One region of the Bradyrhizobium cosmicum genome, then DNA from elsewhere that is predicted to be linked to it. Evidence: predicted binding sites of a transcription regulator. Region 1 holds the regulator's gene; each other region holds the start of a gene.

Region 1 (5,900 bases):
GATCCTGATCACGCTGCTCTACAATGGCGTGGCCGGGCTCAACGTCCAGATCTTCACCGAGAACACGCCGCCCCCCGGATCCAACGAGGGCGGCCTGCTCAACGCCATCGTCGGCTCGCTGATGATGACCGTGATCGGCGTCGGCATCGGTGCGCCGCTCGGCATGTTCGCCGGCACATACCTTGCCGAATACGGTCGCAACGACAAGCTGACCTCGGTGATCCGCTTCATCAACGACATCCTGCTCTCGGCACCCTCGATCATCATCGGCCTGTTCATCTATGGCGCGGTGGTGGTGCCGATGCGCGGCTTCTCGGCGATCGCCGGTTGTCTCGCGCTGGCCGTCATCGTCATCCCGGTGGTGCTGCGCACGACCGAGGACATGCTGCTCTTGGTGCCGAACGCACTGCGTGAGGCGGCATCGGCGCTCGGCCTGCCGCGTTCGCTGGTGATCAAGCGGATCGCCTACCGCTCGGCCCGCGCCGGCCTCATCACCGGCGTGCTGCTCGCCACCGCCCGCGTCGCCGGCGAGACCGCGCCGCTGCTTTTCACCGCGCTGTCGAACCAGTTCTTCAGCCTGGACCTGACCAAGACGATGGCGAACCTGCCGGTCACCATCAACAACTTCGTGCAGAGCCCCTACGCCTACTGGAAGCAGCTGGCGTGGAGCGGGGCCCTGCTCATCACCCTGACCGTTCTTGCCCTGAATATTGGCGCGCGCATCCTTGGCGCCGAGAGGACCGCAAAATGAGTGAGCTTTCCGTATCGATGAGCGCGGCCGGTGGGTTGCCGCAGGCGCCGGTGCTGCCCGAGGCCCCGGCCAAGGTGACGGTGCGCAACCTGAACTTCTATTACGGCGAACACCACGCGCTGAAGAATATCAACCTCGCGCTCGGCACCAACCGCGTCACGGCGTTCATCGGCCCGTCGGGCTGCGGCAAGTCGACCTTGCTGCGCATCTTCAACCGGATGTACGACCTCTATCCGGGCCAGCGCGCCACCGGTCAGCTCATGCTCGACCAGACCAACATCCTCGACCCCCGGCTCGACCTCAACCTGCTGCGCGCCCGCGTCGGCATGGTGTTCCAGAAGCCGACGCCGTTCCCGATGACGATCTACGAGAACATCGCCTTCGGCATCCGTCTCTACGAGAAGATCTCGAAGTCCGAGATGGACGACCGCGTCGAGAAGGCGCTGCGCGGCGGCGCGCTGTGGAACGAGGTCAAGGACAAGCTCAACGCCTCCGGCCTGTCGCTCTCGGGCGGCCAGCAGCAGCGCCTCTGCATCGCCCGCACCGTCGCGGTGCGGCCGGAAGTGATCCTGTTCGACGAGCCGTGCTCGGCGCTCGATCCGATCTCGACCGCCAAGGTCGAGGAGCTGATCCAGGAGCTGTCCGAGAACTACACGATCGCGATCGTCACCCACAACATGCAGCAGGCTGCGCGCGTCTCCGACAAGACCGCCTTCATGTATCTCGGTGAGTTGATCGAGTTCGACGACACCAGCAAGATCTTCACGTCGCCGACCGATCGGCGCACCCAGGATTACATCACCGGCCGGTTCGGTTGAGGAGACGGGACATGGGTACTGAACATACCGCAAAGGCCTTCGACACCGACCTGCAGGAACTCACCCGGCTGGTCGCGGAAATGGGCGGCATCGCCGAGCGCATGATCGTCGATTCCGTCGACGCGCTGATCCGCCGCGACGTCGCGCTCGGTCAGCGCGTCGTCGCCATCGACGCCGAGCTCGACGCGCTGCAGAAGAAGATCGAGGAGCGCGCCGTGCTCACCATCGCGCGCCGCCAGCCGATGGCGGTCGACCTGCGCGAGATCGTCGGCGCCATGCGGGTTGCGACCGATCTCGAGCGGATCGGCGACCTCGCCAAGAACATGGGCAAGCGCGTCGCGGCGCTGGAGACGGATTTCCATCCGCTCAAGCTGTTCCGCGGCCTCGAGCACATGACCGACCTCGTGCAGCAGCAGGTCAAGTCGGTGCTGGACGCCTACGCCGCGCACGACCTGCCGGCGGCGATGGCGGTGTGGAAGGGCGACGAGGAAGTCGACGCCATCTGCACCTCGCTGTTCCGCGAGCTCCTGACCTACATGATGGAGGATCCGCGCAACATCTCGTTCTGCATCCATCTGATGTTCTGCGCCAAGAACATCGAGCGTATCGGCGATCACGCCACCAACGTCGCCGAGACCGTGTTCTACATGATCGAAGGTCAGGCGATCACCGACAAGCGGCCGAAGGGCGACATGACGACCTTTGCCACGACGGTTCCGAATACCTGACGACTTGAGGAGCGACGACCCGATGGGCGCACGCATTATGGTGGTTGAGGACGAGGAGGCTCTCACCGAGCTGCTTCGCTACAACCTCGAAGGCGACGGCTATGACGTCGAGACGGTGATGCGCGGCGACGACGCCGACACCCGTCTCAAGGAGCACATTCCCGACCTGATCGTGCTCGACTGGATGCTGCCGGGATTGTCCGGCATCGAATTGTGCCGGCGGCTTCGCACCCGGCCGGAGACCAAGCAGCTGCCGATCATCATGCTCACCGCGCGCGGCGAGGAGAGCGAGCGGGTGCGGGGCCTTGCGACCGGTGCCGACGACTACATCGTCAAGCCGTTCTCGGTGCCGGAGCTCCTGGCGCGCGTGAAGGGCCTGCTGCGTCGCGCCAGCCCGGAGCGGCTCGCCACCGTGCTGGCCTACGGCGACATCGAGCTCGATCGCGACAAGCGCCGCGTGGCGCGCTCGGGCCGGCCGATCGACCTCGGTCCGACCGAATATCGCCTGCTGGAGTTTTTCCTGGAGCATCCCGGCCGGGTGTTCTCGCGCGAGCAACTGCTCGACAGCGTCTGGGGCCGCGACATCTACATCGACGAGCGCACCGTCGACGTGCATATCGGCCGCCTGCGCAAGCTGCTCAATCTCGGCCGCGAGCAGGACCCGATCCGCACCGTCCGCGGCGCCGGCTACGCGCTCGACGATCGGTTTGCCAAGGCCGAGCAGACGTAAGGTTCGCTAAAGCAGACGTGATCGGGCGGGCTGCTACCGCATCCTCCGATGTCGTTCCTGCGAACGCAGGGACGCATAACCACCGGACGTGGTTGGGCGAAGACTTGGAGTGACGATCCCGCGGTGACTGTGCACCGGGATTATGGGTCCCTGCGTTCGCAGGGACGACATCCAATTTGTTGAGACCTCTTCGGGCGACGACTGGCCGCCCGCGACGAACTCAGCGCGGACCCGGCTTGGCCGGCGCGCGCCGGCGATCCGCTGCCGGCTGATACGCAACCCGCGAGTGCTGGGCGCAATAGGGCAGGCCGGAGAGCGCCTTGCCGCCGCAGAAGAAGAAGTCCGGGCTCGAGGGATCGCCGACCGGCCAGTGGCAGGTCGCCTCGTTGAGCTCCAGCAGCGACAGCCGCTGGCTCATCGGCACCACGTTGTCGTAGGTGACCGGTTCGGCCTCGACCTCGACCTCGAAGGCCTGTGCCAGCGCGGTGTTGCCGCGCGCGATGGGCCGGCTCACCCGCATCATGTGCTGGGCGGGACGCGCCTTGCGCGGGCGCGGCGCGGCGGATGAAGGGCTCTTGGCGCGGCCGGACAGGCCGAGCCTGTGCACCTTGCCGATCACGGCGTTGCGGGTGACATTACCGAGCTCTGCCGCGATCTGGCTGGCCGACAACCCGGCCTCCCAGAGCTTCTTCAGTTGCTCGACGCGATCATCCGACCAGGTCAAAACGGTCATTGCACCCTTTCCTTCGCCGCGCGCCACCATCCTGGGGCTGCACAGCGAATGCCTAAGCCTCGAAAAACCCGTGCCGTCAGAATCCCTTAAGGCTCGCCGGGCACCGAGAGCCGCCCGAACGTTTACGCCGGTACATGAGGACTTAGAGATCAGAACTGCCGCACGAGATGTCGTATCTGACAAGCCAAACGCTACAATATGGCGTGACTCACGCGCAAGAGTCCGCCGACTCGCTTCCACATGTTCCGTGGCGAAATCCCGCAAAATCGCCACCGCAAGACTACGGATTCAGCGTTTCGCGAGGCTTTCCGGGCGGCATTGACACCCGTTTCACGGGGCATAAGATAGTCCCGCGTGCCGCCCTTAAAAGGCGGCACGTTTCGTTTTCCGGGCCGGTGAATGGTGCGTTGCGTAATGCACGCTCACCGTCCGCAACATTCAAGTGACAGTCATGACTAACAGCGCAGCGCCGCATTTGCTCCCCGTTTTCGCCAGGTCCGACCTCGGTTTCGAGCGCGGCGAAGGCTGCTGGCTGATCGCGACCAATGGCGAGCGCTATCTCGATTTTACCTCCGGCGTGGCGGTGAATGCGCTTGGCCATACCCATCCCGCGCTGGTCAAGGCGTTGCAGGAGCAGGCGACCAAGCTCTGGCACATGTCGAACCTGTTCCAGAGCCCGGACGGCGAGAAGCTTGCCGCGCGCCTGTGCAATGAAAGCTTCGCGGACTTCGTGTTCTTCTGCAATTCCGGCGCCGAGGCGCTGGAGGGTGTGATCAAGCTGGTCCGCCATCATCACTTCTCCAAGGGGCATCCGGAGCGCTATCGCATCATCACCTTCGAGGGCGCCTTCCACGGCCGCACGCTGGCGACGCTGGCCGCGACAGGATCGGCGAAATATCTCGAAGGGTTCGGTCCGCCGATGGACGGTTTCGACCAGGTCCCGCACGGTGACATCGAGGCCGTGAAGAAGGCGATCGGTCCGCAGACCGCCGGCATCCTGATCGAGCCGATCCAGGGCGAGGGCGGTGTGCGTTCGGCGACGCCTGCCTTCCTCCGGGCATTGCGCCAACTCTGCGACGACAAGGGGCTGCTGCTGGCGTTCGACGAGGTGCAGACCGGCATGGGCCGCACCGGCGATCTGTTCGCGCATCGCCGCACCGGCGTCATACCTGACGTGATGTCGCTGGCGAAAGCGCTCGGCGGCGGCTTCCCGATCGGCGCGGTGTTGGCGAGCGCGGACGCCGCTTCCGGCATGGGGCCCGGCTCGCACGGCTCGACCTTCGGCGGCAACCCGCTGGCGATCGCGGCGGCGAATGCCGTGCTCGACGTCATGCTCAAGCCCGGCTTCTTCGATCATGTGCAGAAGATGTCGCTGCTGCTCAAGCAGAAGCTCGCCTCCGTGATCGACCGCCATCCCGGCGTGGTCAGCGAAGTGCGCGGCGAGGGCCTCCTGATCGGCATCAAGGCCGTGGTGCCATCCGGCGATCTCGTCGCGGCGTTGCGGAGCGAAAAACTGCTCACGGTCGGCGCCGGCGACAATGTCGTGCGCTTCCTGCCGCCTTTGATCGTCACCGAAGCCGAGATCGAGGACAGCGTCGGGCGGCTCGAGCGCGCATGCGCAGCGCTCTCGTCGAGCCAGACCAAGCGGGCGGCAAGCTGATGAGCAAATCGCCAAAGCACTTCCTCGATATCAACGAGTTGCCGCTGGCGGAGCTCAAGAGCATGCTCGCCGCATCCTCCGCCATGAAGGCGAAGCAGAAGGCGCATCAGCCGGTCAGGCCGCTCGAAGGCAAGACCCTGGCGATGATCTTCGAGCGTCCCTCGACCCGCACCCGGGTGTCGTTCGATGTCGCCATGCGCCAGCTCGGCGGCGAGCCCATCATGCTCACCGGCGCCGAGATGCAGCTCGGCCGCGGCGAGACCATCGCCGACACCGCGCGCGTGCTGTCGCGCTATGTCGATGCCATCATGATCCGCATCCTCAACCACGATGCGCTGCTCGAGCTTGCCGAATATGCGACGGTGCCCGTCATCAACGGCCTGACGCGCCGCTCGCATCCCTGCCAGGTGATGGCCGACCTCATGACCTTTGAGGAGCATCGCGGCCCGATCGAGGGCCGGACGGTGGCCTGGACCGGCG
Region 2 (5,900 bases), 2.7 Mb from region 1:
CCATCGGCTTGATCAGGTCGACCAGGCGATTGCCCGCATCGATATCGACGCCTGAATCGGCGTAAGTGAGGCCGTTTTTGCGGTCGGTCATGCCCGATTTCCAGTGGGTTTGCGGCTGGTTACGTCGAATTCCGGGGACGCGCAATGGCTCGCATGGCGCCCCGCCCTATACTATGTAGATATCAACCGGTTCAGCCTCCCCAAGAGGCGGGATTCGAGGTCAGGCCGGGTGCCGGGAAGCGCCGTGTGAGTATTCCGAATATCATTACCCTGGGCCGCATCATGCTGGTCCCGATCATCGTCTGGGCCATCGTGTCGAGCCAAATGGAAGTGGCCTTCGCCGTGTTCCTGATCGCCGGCATCAGCGATGCCGTCGACGGGTTCCTGGCCAAGCGCTTCAACATGACGAGCGAGCTTGGCGCCCTGCTCGACCCGCTCGCTGACAAGGCGCTGCTGGTCTCGATCTACCTGGCGCTCGGCATCTGGGGCGACATCCCGCGCTGGATCGTCATCCTGGTGGTGTCGCGCGACATCATGATCGTCACCGCGGTGATCGTCTCCTGGCTGTTCGACAAGCCGGTCGAGATGAAGCCCTCGAAAGTATCGAAGCTCAACACTGCGGCCCAGGTCTCCTATGCGGCCCTGGTGCTGGCCGCCCTCGCCTTCGGATTCAACGCGGCGCCCTATGATATGATCCTGATGGGTCTCGTGACGGTCTTCACGCTGTCCTCGGTGTCGCTTTACCTCGTCGAGTGGCTGCGGCACATGAGCACGATCGACGCCAAGTAGCACTATCGAGGCCCGGGAGGCGGCCCCGCAAAAGGCCAACTCCCGCTCGATACCTCGACCCCTTTCAAACCAAGCCGGCGCGCCGGCACGGAGCACAGCAAGCGTGGCAGGCCGCGTTCACCCCCGACAATTGGCGTTCTCGCTTCCGCATGCGGAGAGCCTCAGCCGGGACAATTTCCTCGAAGGCCCGGCCAACGCCGCCGGTCTTGCCCTCGTCGACGCCTGGCCCGAATGGCCGAACCGGATCATGTGGCTGGCCGGCCCGGAAGGGAGCGGCAAGAGCCATCTCGCCGCGATCTGGGCCGAGGATTCCGGTGCCCGCTCGACCGCAGCCGACGGGCTGACCGCCGAAGCCGTTCCGGGCGCGCTCGCCACCGGCGCACTGGTGGTCGAGGATCTCAAGGCCGGGGCGTTCGACGAGCGCGCCTTGTTTCACCTGATGAACCTCGCCCGCGAGGACGACGCCTATGTCCTGCTCACCGGACGCGAAGTGCCGTCATCGCTGCAGATCGAGCTGCGCGACCTGCGCTCGCGGCTGCGCGCGGTGCCTGTCATCTCGCTGCTGCCGCCCGATGACCAGCTTTTCCGCGGCCTGATCGTCAAATTCTGCGCCGATCGCCAGCTCGCCGTGGACGAGAGCGTGGTCAGCTACCTCGCCACCCGCCTGGAGCGATCCTCGGCGGCCGCCCGGCGGGCCGTGGAACTGCTCGACAGCGAGGCCCTGCGGCTCGGCCGCCCCGTCACAAGGGCGCTGGCCGCCGAGCTGCTCCGGGACGCCTGACCTGGTCGCCCGACCTATGACCGCTTGACGCGGCGCAGCGGCGGAACATCAATGTCATCGAAACGTCATCGGACTAACACATGCTCCCGCCGGTTTTGCGCATGTGGTCGCAAATTGGGGCGAACTGGATGGACCGACTTCTCATGGACTCCGCGCAAACTGTTGAAAACAAAGAAAAAGCTACGGAGACCGAGAGCCTGCCGGCGATCGCGTCGAGCCCTGAGCGATTCATCAATCGCGAGCTGTCCTGGCTGCATTTCAACCGCCGAGTCCTCGAGGAATCGGTCAATCCCAGCCATCCCGTGCTGGAGCGGGTGCGGTTCCTGTCGATTTCAGCGAATAACCTCGACGAGTTCTTCATGGTTCGCGTCGCCGGCATCAAGGCTCAGATCCGCGAGGGCATTGCCGAACGCGCCCCTGACGGCCTGAGCCCGTCCGAGCAGCTCGCGCTGATCAACCGAACCGTCTCGCAGCTTGCCTCCGACCAGCAGGCGATCTGGGCCGACCTGCGCGGCACGCTGGCCGATGTCGGCATCATCCTGGTCGACGGCAAGGACGTCACCAAGGCGGAGCGGAGCTGGATCGAGGACTACTTCCTCAACAACGTGTTCCCGCTGCTGACGCCGCTCGCGATCGACCCGGCCCACCCCTTCCCGTTCATTCCGAGCCTCGGCTTCACCATCGCGCTGCAGCTGAAGCGCGCCGCTGACGGCAGACAGATGAACGCGCTGATCCGCATGCCCGGCAAGATCGACCGCTTCATCCGTCTGCCGACGGAGGGCAAGGTGCGCCTGATCTCGCTGGAGCAGGCGACGGGCCTCTTCATCAACCGGCTGTTCCCCGGCTATAATCTCCACGGCCTGGGCGCCTTCCGCATCATCCGCGACTCCGAGCTCGAAATCGAGGAAGAGGCCGAGGACCTCGTCCGCCTGTTCGAGACCGCGCTCAAGCGCCGCCGACGAGGCTCGGTGATCCGGCTCGAGATCGACGCCAAGATGCCGGAGCAGCTGCGCAACTTCGTCCAGCATGCGCTCTCGACGGCCGACGACGAGGTGTTCCTGGTCGACGGCGTGCTCGCGATGAACGAGCTCTCGCAGCTCACCCGCCTCGACCGCCCCGACCTCGAATTCACCCCTTACGTGCCACGCCATCCCGAGCGCGTGCGCGAGCATGGCGGCGACATCTTTGCCGCGATCCGGCAGAAGGACCTCGTCGTCCATCACCCCTACGAATCCTTCGACGTGGTGGTGCAGTTCCTGCAGCAGGCCGCGCGCGACCCCGACGTCGTCGCGATCAAGCAGACGCTCTACCGCACCTCCAACAACTCGCCGATCGTGCGCACACTCGCGGAGGCCGCCGAAGCCGGCAAGTCCGTCACCGCGCTGATCGAGCTGAAAGCGCGCTTCGACGAGGAGGCCAACATCCGCTGGGCGCGCGACCTCGAACGCGCCGGCGTGCAGGTCGTCTACGGCTTCCTCGAATTGAAGACGCACGCCAAGCTCTCGATGGTGGTGCGCCGCGAGGGCGGCAGCCTCACGACCTACGTCCACACCGGCACCGGCAATTACCACCCGGTGACCGCGCGCATCTACACCGACCTCTCATATTTTACCTCGGACCCGACCATCGGCCGCGACGCCGCGCGCGTGTTCAACTTCATCACCGGCTATGCCGCGCCCAGCGACCTCGAAAAGATGGCGGTGTCGCCGCTGACCTTGCGCAAGCGTATCATCGAGCACATCCAGGGCGAGACCGCACACGCCAAGCACGGCCGTCCGGGCGCGGTCTGGATGAAGATGAATGCGCTGGTCGACCCCGACATCATCGACGCGCTCTACGAGGCCTCGCAGGCCGGCGTTCAGGTCGAGCTCGTGGTGCGCGGCATCTGTTGCCTCAGGCCCGGCATTCCGGGCCTGTCGGAGAACATCCGCGTCAAGTCGATCATCGGACGCTTCCTGGAACACGGCCGAATCTACTGCTTCGGCATGGGCCAGGGCCTGCCAGGCGCCAAAGCGGCTGTGTATATCTCCTCGGCCGACATGATGCCGCGCAACCTCGACCGCCGCGTCGAGGTGCTGTGTCCGCTGCAAAATCCCACGGTGCATCAGCAGGTTCTCGAACAGATCATGGTCGCGAATCTCAAGGACAATGAGCAGAGCTGGCAATTGTTGCCGGACGGGTCCTCAACGCGTATGAAGGCCGCGAAGGGCGAAGAGCCTTTCAACGTCCACAACTACTTCATGACAAATCCGAGTCTGTCTGGCCGTGGAAAGTCGCTCAAGGAATCATCGCCGCGTCGTCTCACGCGCCGTAATGAACGTCATCAATCCTGATCCGGGATCGCTGACGTGAAGCGGCCGCGCAAGCGCGGATCGAGCGTCGCCGTCATCGATATCGGTTCCAACTCGGTCCGTCTCGTGGTCTACGAGGGACTGGCGCGGAGCCTCATACCGATCTTCAACGAGAAGACGCTGTGCGGCCTCGGGCGCGAGGTGCAGAGCACCGGCCTGCTCGCGCCCGACGCCGTCGACAAGGCGCTGACCTCGCTGAAGCGCTTCCGCGCGCTGTGCCGGGTAATGCAGGTCGGGCGCGTGTTCGCGATTGCCACCGCGGCCTGCCGCGACGCCTCCAACGGCCCGGACTTCATCGCCAAAGCCGAGCGCATCTGCGCCGTGAAGATCGAGATCCTGTCGGGCCCGCGCGAGGCGCGACTGTCGGCGCTCGGCGTCATCTCCGGCATCCATCACCCCGACGGCATCGTCGGCGATCTCGGCGGCGGCTCGCTCGAGCTGATCGACGTGCGCAGGAACAGCGTGCGCAGCGGCGTGACGCTGCCGCTCGGCGGCCTCGCGCTGCAGGACCTCGCGCACAAATCGCTCAAGCGCGCCGACCGGATCGTGCGCGAGGAGCTCGACGAGCTGCCGCAGCTCACCGCGGGCCACGGTCGCACCTTCTACGCCGTCGGCGGCACCTGGCGCGCGCTCGCGCGCATCCACATCCTCCAGAGCGGCTATCCGCTCCAGGTGATGCACGGCTACTCGATTTCGGCTGCCGAGGCGCTCGACTTCTCGCGCCGTCTCCGCCGCCTTGCGGCCACCGGCATGCTCGCCGACATCGAGGTCGTCGCCGACGCACGCCGCCCGCTCCTCACCTATGCTGCGCTGGTGCTCGAACACATCATCCGGGTCGCGAAACCGAAGACCATCGTGTTCTCGACCTTCGGCGTGCGCGAGGGCCTGCTGCACGAGAAGCTGACCGAGACCGAGCGCAACAAGGACGGTTTGATCTGCGCGGCGGAAGAGCTGAACCAGTTGCTGTCGCGCTCGGCCAAGCACGCCCGCGAGCTGATTGCCTGGACCGATCGCCTCGTGCGCGTGGTGAAGCTGCGCGAGACCGACGAGGACCGAAGGCTGCGCCACGCGGCGTGCCTTCTCTCCGACATCGGCTGGCGCGTGCATCCCGATCATCGCGGCGAGCAGACGCTGAGCCTGGTCGTCAACGGCAATTTCGGCGCGATCACCCACACCGAGCGCGCCTTCGTCGGCCTGTCCGTGTTCTACCGCTATGCGGGCCTGAGCGAGGAAAACCAGCCGCCGCTGACGACGCAGGAATTGCTGACGCCGGCCCAGCTCGAACGCGCCCGTCTGCTGGGTGCGGCGTTCCGCGTCGCGCACCTGATTTCGGCGGCACGCCCGGGCGTGCTGCCCGCCACGCATTTCCGCAATCGGGGCCGCGATCTGATGCTGGTGTTCGAGCACCGGCTCGGCGACCTCGTCGCCGACCGCGTCGGCAGCCGCTTCAAGCAGCTCGCCCGCCTGATCGGGCGCGCGGGCTCGATCGTCCGGCGGTGACCAGCCGATCGGTCCTCGTTCCGCCGGACCGCCTTTTGAGCCACATCATCACGCCGCTGATGAACAGGGCGATAGGCGCGAAGCCGGCTATGAACACCAGCACGCGTCCCGGGAGTCCGAACGCCGCACCGTTATGGAGCCAGAGCTGTTCGGCCAGATAGCGATCACCCATCGACATGCTGCCCGAAGCGCGGTCGAGCACTACCGAGCCGGTCCAAGGATCGAGCCAGATCGCACCGCGCGCACGCACCGCTGGATCTGCGCCCTTGGCCCGGAACTGCACGCGCCACGTGTTGCGCGCTTCTGTCGGCGGATTCAGCATCGCGACCGTCCTGCCCGGCTTGGCCGCTTGCGCACTTCGCATCATCGCATCAGGTGAGAGCAGCGGCGTCCCTGCGGGAGGCGGCGTTTCCACCTGCGGCGAAGGATCGGGTGTCGGTTGCGAGAGAAGGCCAACGATGGGACGCACCACATCGGGA
Region 3 (5,900 bases), 2.6 Mb from region 1:
CGGCGTGCGCCACTATCTCAAGGCGCTGGACGCGCTCGGCGGCAATCCGCATGACGGCGTCAAGGTCGTCGAGAAGATGAAGTCGATGCCGACCGAGGACGACCTGTTCGGCAAGGGCGAGATCCAGCCAAACGGCCGTACCATCCACAGCGCCTATCTGTTCGAGGTGAAGAAGCCATCCGAGTCCAAGGGACCGTGGGACTTCTACAAGCTGGTCGGCACGGTGTCGGGCGACCAGGCCTTCACGCCGCTCTCCGAGAGCAAGTGCGCGCTGCTTAAGAAGTAGGATAACGGCCCGCAGGCTTAAGGTCTGCGGGCGACTGTCAGGGGAACGCCGAAGGGACCGGGTGCGGGATCGATGCAGGCTCTTTACGCTCAGCTACTGGTGGGACTGATCAACGGCTCGTTTTACGCGCTGCTCAGTCTCGGGCTCGCCGTGATCTTCGGCATGCTCAACATCATCAATTTCGCCCATGGCGCGGTCTACATGATGGGTGCCTTCGTCGCCTATTTTCTGTTGAACCTCGGCGGCATTAATTACTGGTGGGCGCTGCTGATCGCGCCGATCATCGTCGGCATCTTCGGCATGATCCTGGAACGGACCATGCTGCAATGGCTGACCGGGCTCGATCATCTCTACGGCCTGCTGCTGACCTTCGGCATCGCCCTAATCGTGCAGGGCGTGTTCCAGAACTACTTCGGCTCGTCCGGCCTGCCTTACGCCATTCCGGACCAGCTCAAGGGCGGCATGAATCTCGGCTTCATGTTCCTGCCCGTCTATCGCGGCTGGGTCGTCATCTTCTCGCTGGTGGTGTGTATCGCTACCTGGTTCCTGATCGAGAAGACGCGGCTCGGCGCTTACCTGCGCGCCGCCACTGAAAATCCGACGCTGGTGCGCGCCTTCGGCGTCAACGTGCCGCGCATGATCACCCTGACCTACGGTCTTGGCGTCGGCCTTGCCGCGCTCGCCGGCGTGCTCTCGGCGCCGATCAACCAGGTGCGGCCCCTGATGGGCGCTGACCTCATCATCGTGGTGTTCGCGGTGGTCGTGATCGGCGGCATGGGATCGATCATGGGCTCCATCATCACCGGCTTCGCACTCGGTGTGATCGAGGGCCTGACCAAGTATTTCTACCCCGAGGCCTCCAACACCGTCGTGTTCGTGCTGATGGTGCTGGTGCTCTTGGTGAAGCCAACGGGATTGACGGGAAGGGCGGCCTGATATGACAGCCTTGACGGACGACACGCTGCCGGTAGCCCCGCGCGCTATTCGCGACGAGATGATCGTATTCGTGGTGATGGCGCTGCTGCTGGCCGCGGTGCCATTCAGCGGCATTTACCCGTTCTTCGTGATGCAGGCGCTGTGCTTCGCGCTGCTCGCCTGCGCCTTCAATCTTCTGATCGGCTATGGTGGCCTGTTGTCGTTCGGTCACGCCATGTTCCTCGGCACGGCCGGCTATTGCAGTGCGCATGCGCTGAAGGTGTGGGCGCTGCCTCCGGAACTCGGCATCCTCGTCGGCGTCGCCGGCGCCTTCGTGCTCTCGCTCATCACCGGCTACATCTCGATCCGCCGCCAGGGCATCTACTTCTCGATGATCACGCTGGCGCTGTCGCAGCTGCTCTACTTCATCTACCTCCAGGCACCGTTCACCCATGGCGAGGACGGCATCCAGGGCATCCCGCAAGGGCGCATGTTCGGCCTGTTCGATCTCTCCAAGCCGACGACTCTGTACTACGTCGTGCTGGTCGGCTTCCTTGCCGGCTTCCTGCTGATCTACCGCATCATCAATTCGCCGTTCGGCGAGGTGCTGAAGGCGATCCGCGAGAACGAGCCCCGCGCGATCTCGCTCGGCTACCGGACCGACCAGTACAAGTTCCTGGCGTTCGTCCTGTCGGGCACGCTCGCCGGCTTTGCCGGTTCGCTCAAGGTGTTCGTGGCGCAGAACGCCTCGCTCACCGACGTGCACTGGTCGATGTCGGGCGAGGTCGTGTTGATGACGCTGGTCGGCGGTCTCGGCACCATCTTCGGTCCCGTGGTCGGCGCCTTCGCGATCATCGCCATGCAGCAATATCTGGCGGGGTTCGGCCAGTGGGTGACGGTGATCCAGGGCTCGATCTTCGTGGTCTGCGTGCTCACCTTCCGCCGTGGCGTCATCGGAGAAATCGCGCATTACTTCCGGCGGTCTCTCTAAATCGTTGATATCGCACCAATTTAATTGGTGCGTGAAAGCAGTGGATGATCCGGCTTCGCGGGCGTGAGGTGGCACGCGCGCGGAATGAAAATGGTCTATGACAGTTTTGTGACGGCTCATTCGGGCCGGGCCATTTCCAACCGGTAGACTATTTCCATGATGCGATGGTTTCGCGCTTTCCTGCCCAAGGAAGAACGGTTCTTCGACTTGTTCGACCGCCACGCCAAGACCGTGATCCAGGGTTCGATCGCGCTTCAGGGCATGCTCAACGGGGGTGAGGAGACGCCGGTCTACTGTCAGCGCGTCAACCAGTTCGAGAACGACGCCGACAACATCACCCGTGAAGTGCTGACGGCGGTGCGCCGCACCTTCATCACCCCGTTCGACCGCGGCGACATCAAGAACCTCATCACGTCGATGGACGATGCGATCGACCAGATGCAGCAGACCGCCAAGGCCGTGATGCTGTTCGAGGTCCGCACTTTCGAGCCGCCGATGCGCGAGATCGGCGGGCTTCTGATCGAATGCGCCAATCTGGTCGGCCGTGCGCTGCCGCTGATGCAGGAGATCGGCAAGAACGTCGCGATGCTGACCGCGATTACGGAAGAACTGACCAAGCTCGAGGGCCGGGTCGACGATCTCCACGACATCGGGATGAAGGAGCTGTTCCTGAAGCATCGCGACGGCAGCGCAATGGATTTCATCGTCGGCGTCGAGATCTACGATCACCTCGAGAAGGTGGCCGACCGTTTCGACGACGTCGCGAACGAGATCAACAGCATCGTCATCGAGCAAGTGTAGGGCAGGGGCCGCGCCGTGGATGCTGCGTTGGGTCTACCCGTCCTGGTCGGATTGATTGCCGTCGCGCTGCTGTTCGATTTCCTGAACGGCCTGCACGATGCCGCCAATTCGATCGCGACCATCGTCTCCACCCGGGTGCTGCGGCCGCAATTTGCGGTGTTTTGGGCTGCTTTCTTCAATTTCGTCGCCTTCATGGTGTTCGGGCTGCACGTCGCCCAGACTATCGGCACCGGCATCATCGATCCCGCGATCGTCGATGCGCAGGTGATCTTCGCGGCCCTCGTCGGCGCCATCGTCTGGAACCTCGTGACCTGGGCGCTCGGCATTCCATCATCGTCGTCGCACGCGCTGATCGGCGGGTTGTTCGGTGCAGGCGTCGCCAAGGCCGGGGTTTCGGCGGCGGTCTGGAGCGGATTGTCGAAGACGGTGATCGCGATCGTCCTCTCCCCGCTGGTCGGATTCCTGCTGGCGATGGTGCTGGTGGCGATCGTGTCCTGGGCGTCGGTGCGGTCGACGCCGTTCGCGGTCGACCGCGCCTTCCGCATCCTGCAGTTCGCGTCCGCATCGCTCTATTCGCTCGGCCATGGTGGTAACGACGCGCAGAAGACCATGGGCATCATCGCCGTGCTGCTCTATTCGCAGGGCCAACTCGGCGGCGATTTCTTCGTGCCGTTCTGGGTCGTGCTGTCGTGCCAGGCAGCGATGGCGATGGGGACGCTGATGGGCGGCTGGCGCATCGTGCGCACGATGGGATTACGCATTACCAAATTGACGCCGATGCAGGGCTTTTGCGCCGAAACCGGTGGCGCCGCTACGCTGTTCATGGCGACCTTCCTCGGGGTTCCCGTCTCGACCACCCATACCATCACCGGCGCCATCGTCGGCGTCGGCGCAGCCCGCCGCCTCTCGGCGGTGCGCTGGAACGTCGCCAGCTCGATCGTCTATGCCTGGGTGATCACGATGCCAGCCTCGGCGATCGTCGCGGCTCTGACCTGGTGGGCGGTCAAGATCTTCGTCAGGTGACGAGCTTCAGCCCGACAATGCCGGCGACGATCAATCCGATGCTGGCGAGGCGGAGCGCCGTGGCGGGCTCGCCGAACAGGATGATGCCCAGCGCCGCGGTGCCGACCGCGCCGATCCCGGTCCAGACCGCATAGGCGGTTCCAATCGGCAGCGATTTGAGGGCAAAGCCCAGCAGGATGACGCTGCCGGCCATGGCCGCGAGCGTGAGGGCCGAGGGAACGAGCCTGGTAAAGCCCTCGGTGTATTTGAGGCCGATCGCCCAGGCGATCTCCAGCAGGCCGGCGATGAACAGGATGCTCCAGGCCATGACGACCCTCCCTTCAAGGCAGGGTCGTCCCCGCGGCTGATATGCTGACGAGCGGGAAGGCCGTCCTTCCCAAAGCCGATATGGGGCTGGCCGGACGGCTCCGCAATCACCAAATGAGGCTTGATCCGGCCCATATTCCCTGCCAAACGCTGCCGCCATGTCCGACATCGCCACGACCACAGCCGAATCGCCGGCCCGTTCCACGCTTGCCGCTGAAGTGGCGCGGCGGCGGACCTTTGCGATCATCTCGCATCCTGACGCCGGCAAGACCACGCTGACCGAGAAGCTGCTGCTGTTCGGCGGCGCCATCAATCTGGCCGGCCAGGTCAAGGCCAAGGGCGAGCGGCGCAACACGCGTTCGGACTGGATGAAGATCGAGCGCGAGCGCGGCATCTCGGTCGTGACCTCAGTCATGACCTTCGAGTTCGAGGGCCTCGTGTTCAACCTCTTGGACACGCCGGGCCATGAGGACTTTTCGGAAGACACCTATCGCACGCTCACGGCGGTCGATTCCGCCGTCATGGTGATCGACGCCGCCAAGGGCATCGAGGCGCGCACCCGGAAGCTGTTCGAGGTGTGTCGTCTTCGAGATATCCCGATCATCACCTTCATCAACAAGATGGACCGCGAGAGCCGGGACGTGTTCGAGCTGCTCGACGAGATCGAGAAGACGCTGGCGCTCGACACCACACCGATGACCTGGCCCGTTGGCCGCGGCCGCGATTTTCTCGGCACCTATGACGTCGTCAATGGCGGCGTGCGCCTGCTCGAAGGCGGCGGCGCCAAAACCGGCGCGGCGCAGCAGATCGAGATCGCCGAACTCGGCAAGCTCAACGCCAACCTCGATGTCGGGGCTGTCAAGGACGAGCTCGAGCTCGTCACCGCCGCCTCGAAACCGTTCGAACTCGGCGCGTTTCGCGAGGGCCATCTGACGCCGGTCTATTTCGGCAGCGCGCTGCGCAATTTCGGTGTCGGCGATCTCCTGGAAGGCCTCGGCAAGTTCGCGCCCGAGCCGCGGGCGCAGGAGAGCGACCAGCGCAGGGTCGAAGCCACCGACCCGCGTATGAGTGCGTTCGTGTTCAAGATCCAGGCGAACATGGATCCGAACCACCGCGACCGCATCGCTTTCGCGCGGCTCTGTTCCGGCAAGCTCACCCGCGGCATGAAGGCCAAGCTGGTGCGCACCGGCAAGAGCATGCCGCTGTCGAGCCCGCAATTCTTCTTCGCGCAGGACCGCTCGGTCGCGGATGAGGCCTTTGCCGGCGACGTCGTCGGCATTCCAAATCACGGCACGTTGCGGATCGGCGATACGCTGACCGACGGCGAGGATTTCAACTTCGTCGGGGTCCCGAGCTTCGCGCCGGAAATCGTCCGCCGCGTGCGTCTCACCGACGCGATGAAGGCCAAGAAGCTGAAGGAAGCGCTTCAGCAGATGTCGGAAGAGGGCGTGGTGCAGGTGTTTCGCCCGCGCGATGGTGCGCCTGCGCTCGTCGGCGTCGTCGGCGCGCTGCAGCTCGACGTGCTGAAGGCGCGGCTGGAGGCCGAGTATTCGCTGCCGGTCGAGTTCGAGGTCAGCG

Evidence for each region. The regulator PhoB, encoded in region 1, activates phosphate uptake and scavenging genes when phosphate is short. The targets are predictions, from matches to a motif close to TGTCATNNANCTGTCAT.
Region 2: a site for PhoB is predicted at 1,623-1,639, ahead of FNV92_RS20675 (RNA degradosome polyphosphate kinase). Genes of this name have one in related genera too.
Region 3: a site for PhoB is predicted at 2,290-2,306, ahead of FNV92_RS21060 (DUF47 domain-containing protein). Genes of this name have one in related genera too.

Annotation. Positions count from the first base shown of each region.
Region 1 is NZ_CP041656.2:7,006,337-7,012,236, reverse strand. It holds gene pstA (phosphate ABC transporter permease PstA) at 1-751, shown strand, start outside; gene pstB (phosphate ABC transporter ATP-binding protein PstB) at 748-1,569, shown strand; gene phoU (phosphate signaling complex protein PhoU) at 1,581-2,297, shown strand; gene phoB (phosphate regulon transcriptional regulator PhoB) at 2,320-3,027, shown strand; gene FNV92_RS33430 (GcrA family cell cycle regulator) at 3,248-3,760, opposite strand; gene FNV92_RS33425 (aspartate aminotransferase family protein) at 4,212-5,420, shown strand; gene argF (ornithine carbamoyltransferase) at 5,420-5,900, shown strand, end outside.
Region 2 is NZ_CP041656.2:4,282,547-4,288,446, forward strand. It holds gene purM (phosphoribosylformylglycinamidine cyclo-ligase) at 1-91, opposite strand, end outside; gene FNV92_RS20665 (CDP-alcohol phosphatidyltransferase family protein) at 247-789, shown strand; gene FNV92_RS20670 (P-loop NTPase family protein) at 893-1,570, shown strand; gene FNV92_RS20675 (RNA degradosome polyphosphate kinase) at 1,714-3,903, shown strand; gene ppx (exopolyphosphatase) at 3,919-5,421, shown strand; gene FNV92_RS20685 (PepSY-associated TM helix domain-containing protein) at 5,369-5,900, opposite strand, start outside.
Region 3 is NZ_CP041656.2:4,358,582-4,364,481, reverse strand. It holds gene FNV92_RS21075 (ABC transporter substrate-binding protein) at 1-286, shown strand, start outside; gene FNV92_RS21070 (branched-chain amino acid ABC transporter permease) at 359-1,222, shown strand; gene FNV92_RS21065 (branched-chain amino acid ABC transporter permease) at 1,224-2,192, shown strand; gene FNV92_RS21060 (DUF47 domain-containing protein) at 2,349-2,993, shown strand; gene FNV92_RS21055 (inorganic phosphate transporter) at 3,009-4,016, shown strand; gene sugE (quaternary ammonium compound efflux SMR transporter SugE) at 4,009-4,323, opposite strand; gene FNV92_RS21045 (peptide chain release factor 3) at 4,481-5,900, shown strand, end outside.